DNA from 2 places in the Lysinibacillus louembei genome. Region 2 is predicted to be linked to the other one. Evidence: riboswitches for the same ligand, from Rfam matches in the RefSeq annotation. Region 2 holds a riboswitch; the other holds the start of a gene.
What was found. Region 2 has a riboswitch for lysine ahead of R6U77_RS15020 (transporter substrate-binding domain-containing protein). Riboswitches for the same ligand answer to the same signal wherever they lie in the genome.

Region 1 (2,414 bases), 1.8 Mb from region 2:
TAATACGGTGAAGTGATGATGGCAAAGAGGTCACACCCGTTCCCATACCGAACACGGAAGTTAAGCTCTTTAGCGCCGATGGTAGTTGGGGGTTTCCCCCTGTGAGAGTAGGACGTCGCTTCGCAACAATGAGACCACTGAATATTCAGTGGTTTTTTTGTGTATAGAGTAGGAAATCCCCAACTATCAAAAGGTCAGGTTGGCGCGGTATCGGTAGCAAACAATTGCACTTTCCTTTATACGAACCTGATATGAAGCAGTGCAGTGAAGCGGTGGAGTTCAAGGCGCCAAGGCGTGTGGAGCGGAATGTACATGGTACATGAGCACCGTAAGCGCTGCGGGCAATGAAGAAATCCGTTGCTGCACTGCGTTGAGAGTGCTGATGGTAGTTGGGGCTGTCTCCTGTGAGAGTAGGACATCGCTTCGCAACAACAAGACTACTGAGCATTCAGTGATTTTGTTGTGCATATAAAATTCCCTCGCTAATAAAATTGGGCCAAATAAGTTGTTTTACGGGCGAGTTCAATGCATAATCGGGCGGATTTCTTCCTAAAATGGGCGAGTTATTATTGGTAGCCTCTTATAATAGTACCAAACTTACTTATAAATTTTGTTATAAATACTAAATGCTCAAGCGTTCCATATTGCGAAAAATCCTCCTCCTGACACAATCGAGTGAATGAAGTCTTTAGAACTGTTTAAAAAAGTGATAGACTTCCTGATTTAGTATGTTGCCTCATTTTTCATTGCAAGTGAGCATTTATTATGTTAAAATAATATGCGTTATAAATTTAATAATAAACCTCAAGTTTGATTGGGGTAGAGGTCGCAATATTTAAAAGTACGCTAATGGAAATGGCAAGCATTGATGAAATTAGTGGAAAGGAAATATTGCCGAAGTGTGAGGGAGCTTGTAACCTTCATGCTGGGGCTGCGTTCGAAAGGAGCAGAACTGTCACGTTTGTTGAGACAACGTGTTGAGCTATCAAAAAACTAAGGATGAATGTAGCCATCACAGTGTCTTGTGATGGTATTTTTTTGTCTTGAAATTAGGAAGGAAGCTATACAGTGAGTGATATTAAAATTAATCAGCTTGGTCATAAACCACCGAAGCTGCAAAAAGCATTAAAAAGTCGCCATATTACAATGATTTCCTTAGGAGGAACAATCGGAACAGGGTTGTTTTTAGCGAGTGGAGGTGCTATTGCCCAAGCTGGTCCTGGAGGCGCATTGTTAGCCTATGGACTGATTGGAATTATGGTGTACTTCTTAATGACCAGCTTAGGGGAGATGGCTGCTTATATGCCATCATCGGGATCTTTTAGTACGTATGCGAGTAAATTTGTTGATCCAGCGCTAGGGTTTGCGCTGGGATGGAATTATTGGTATAACTGGGCGATTACGATTGCGGCCGAAATTGCAGCCGTATCCCTGATTATGAAATATTGGTTTCCAAATAGCTCATCGGTTATTTGGACAGTATTGTTTATCATAGTAGTGTTAACTTTTAATCTTTTGTCTGTTAAAAGTTATGGGGAAAGTGAATATTGGTTTGCGATGATTAAAGTCGCAACAGTTATTGTGTTTATTATTATCAGCTTCTTAATGATTTTTGGAATTTTAGGTGGGCAAGCACCTGTCGGATTTACAAATTTCTTTATTCATGATGGACCGTTTCATGGGGGCTTTTTTGCTACCTTTGGGATTTTTCTTGCAGCGGGATTTTCGTTTCAAGGTACAGAATTGCTAGGGGTAACAGCTGGTGAGACAGATAATCCAGAGAAAAATATTCCGAAGGCTGTTAAATCTGTGTTTTGGAGAATTTTATTGTTTTATATTTTAGCTATTGCCGCAATTGGTTTATTAATTCCTTTTACGGATGAGCGTTTATTATCAGAGGATATTGCTGTATCTCCATTTACATTAGTGTTTGATCGCCTTGGTATCGCTGTGGCTGCATCTTTTATGAATGCCATCATTTTGACAGCGATGCTATCAGCGGGAAATTCAGGGCTTTATGCAGCATCACGTATGCTTTGGCAGTTAGCTGTAGAAGGTAAAGCTCCAAGATTTTTGATGAAGCTAAGTCATCGCGGTATTCCAATTTATGCACTGCTTGCAACATTAGCAGTGGGGAGCTTAGCATTTTTAGCTTCTTTCTTTGGGGATGGGGTAGTATATATTTGGTTATTGAATGCTTCAGGAATGTCAGGCTTTATTGCTTGGCTTGGTATTGCTTATAGTCATTATCGATTTCGAAGAGCATTTGTTGCACAAGGTATGGATTTATCCTTATTACCTTATAAAGCGAGATGGTATCCGTTTGGCCCATTGTTTGCTTTAACAGTTTGCTTAATTGTTGTGCTTGGACAAAACTATACAGCATTTATGGGAGATAAAATTGACTGGTACGG
Region 2 (2,414 bases):
AATCAACAGCGATGTTAACAACATTTAACGAAATCGACATGACAAACATCATGGCATTACGTAAACGCAAGCAAGACCAATTCGTGAAAGAAAACGACATTAAATTAGGCTTCATGTCATTCTTCACAAAAGCAGTTGTTGCAGCACTTAAGAAATACCCTTACGTAAATGCACAAATCAATGGTGACGAAATTCACTTAAACAACTTCTTCGATATCGGTATTGCCGTATCAACTGAAGAAGGCTTAGTTGTACCAGTTGTGCGTGATGCAAACGCTAAAAACTTTGCAGACATCGAAAAAGATATCGCAGACTTAGCGAAAAAAGCACGCGATAAAAAATTAGGCTTAAACGACATGGCAGGCGGCTCATTCACAATCACAAACGGTGGTGTATTCGGCTCATTAATGTCAACACCAATCATGAACGGTACACAAGCTGGTATTTTAGGTATGCACTCAATCGTTCAACGCCCAGTAGCAGTAAACGGCGAAATCGAAATCCGTCCAATGATGTACGTGGCATTATCATATGATCACCGTATTATCGATGGTAAAGATTCTGTAGGCTTCCTAAAAACAGTAAAAGAATTAATCGAGAACCCAGAAGATTTATTATTAAACTCATAATTGAAAATGAAAGCAGTCAGACGCTTTGTCTGGCTGCTTTTTTATGAGGAAAAAGTCCCGATTTGCTCAACGAATAATGAAATTCGCTCAACCAATGCCAAAATTCGCTCAACGAACATGCAAACTCGCTCAACCAATCGCCGAATTCGCTCATCGAATAACGTATACTAAAAGGATATTCGATAAATGAAGCCCTGCCAATCCAGCAGGAATAAACGCCCACAAATATCTTTTTTGCTGAAAAGCCATAGAAGCTACTAATGACCAACAGATTACACTAACAATTTGAAACCAAAGTGATTGATCCATATCTAAATCTCTTCTTATCCATAGTAAATAGTAACAAAACCCCATTACTAAACTCCAAAATGTCCATCCGATAATGGTTTTGATTTTAATTTTCTTCTTCTTCTTCACACTATTTAACCTCCCATCAAGCCCTTAATGATGATTATATCAAATTAAGCTACTTCCAAGTTAAACCAGCATAAATCATATTGACAATAGTAATTTCGTAGTATATCATTTACCTAATAACTTTATAAGTAATGCCTCACGTTCAAGTGGGGTAGAGGCGCGGTATTTAATAGTTTTTCATGGAGTTTGAGCAACAGTGAAATGGAAAAGAAGGAAATATCGCCGAAGTGTATCGGGAGGCTCTTATCCGATATGCTGGGTCTGTAGTGAATAACTGCAGGACTGTCTTGAGTATTTCTTTCCAGCTTACTCAAGTTGTGCTATCTCATCAATGGAACTAAGAGGATTTGGGCTTTTATTTTATTAAATGGCAGCGACCTAAAATTCTTTAGGTCGCTTTTTTGTATAAAATAAAGCCTAAAAACTAAAGAAAAGGAGCAATTTACGATGAACAAAAAATTAATGATGATGCTTGTGGCCATGCTAACTGCACTTATTGTAGCGGCATGTGGCACGGGTAGCGACGACAAAAACGCTTCATCAGAAGGCGGCGAAGAAGGTAAAAAAGTATTGAAAGTAGGCATGGAGGCAGGCTATGCACCGTTCAACTGGACACAGCAGACAGACGCGAATGGGGCAGTAAAAATTAGTGGCTCTGCGGAATATGCGGGGGGCTACGATGTGCAAATCGCGAAAAAAATCGCAGATGAGCTTGGCTTGGAGCTTGAAATTGTCAAAACAGAATGGGATGGTTTAGTACCAGCACTACAATCAGGCGTTGTAGATGCAATTATCGCAGGGATGAGCCCAACGGAAGAGCGTAAGCAATCAATCGATTTCACATCAAACTACTACACATCTGATTTCGTTATCGTTGTGAAAAAAGGCAGCCCATATGAAAATGCCAAAACATTAGCTGAATTTTCAGGAGCAAAAATCACATCACAGCTAAATACATCGAACTATTTAGTAATCGACCAAATTCCTGGTGTGAAAAAGGAAGTAGCAATGGATAACTTCCCTGCAATGCGTATTGCTGTTCAATCAGGTGTAATTGACGGCTACGTAGCAGAACGCCCTGAAGCGATTTCCGCTGCAATGGCAAATGAAAACTTTGCATATGCAGAGCTAGAAGATGGCTTTGAAACAGACCCAGGTGCAACAGATGTAGCGATTGGTGTACGTAAAGGCTATGAGCTGACAGAGAAAATGAATGAAGTATTAGCAAGCATTTCTGAGGATGACCGTCAAAAGTTAATGGAAGAGGCAATTGCTAATCAGCCAGCTGCTGAATAACAATGGCAAGCTAATTGTCTGAGAAGCATATCGCTTTTCAGACAATTTCTTGAAGGAGAAGGAGGGATTTTA

Region 1: it holds a riboswitch for lysine, as region 2 does, so the genes downstream of both, R6U77_RS04060 (amino acid permease) here and R6U77_RS15020 (transporter substrate-binding domain-containing protein) in region 2, are expected to answer to the same signal.

What each region holds. Positions count from the first base shown of each region.
Region 1 is NZ_CP137624.1:844,662-847,075, reverse strand. Features, by position in the region: rRNA gene rrf (5S ribosomal RNA) at 9-124, shown strand; lysine riboswitch at 813-993, shown strand; gene R6U77_RS04060 (amino acid permease) at 1,069-2,414, shown strand, end outside.
Region 2 is NZ_CP137624.1:3,015,166-3,017,579, reverse strand. Features, by position in the region: gene odhB (2-oxoglutarate dehydrogenase complex dihydrolipoyllysine-residue succinyltransferase) at 1-629, shown strand, start outside; gene R6U77_RS15025 (hypothetical protein) at 780-1,046, opposite strand; lysine riboswitch at 1,191-1,377, shown strand; gene R6U77_RS15020 (transporter substrate-binding domain-containing protein) at 1,494-2,342, shown strand; gene R6U77_RS15015 (amino acid ABC transporter permease) at 2,414-2,414, shown strand, end outside.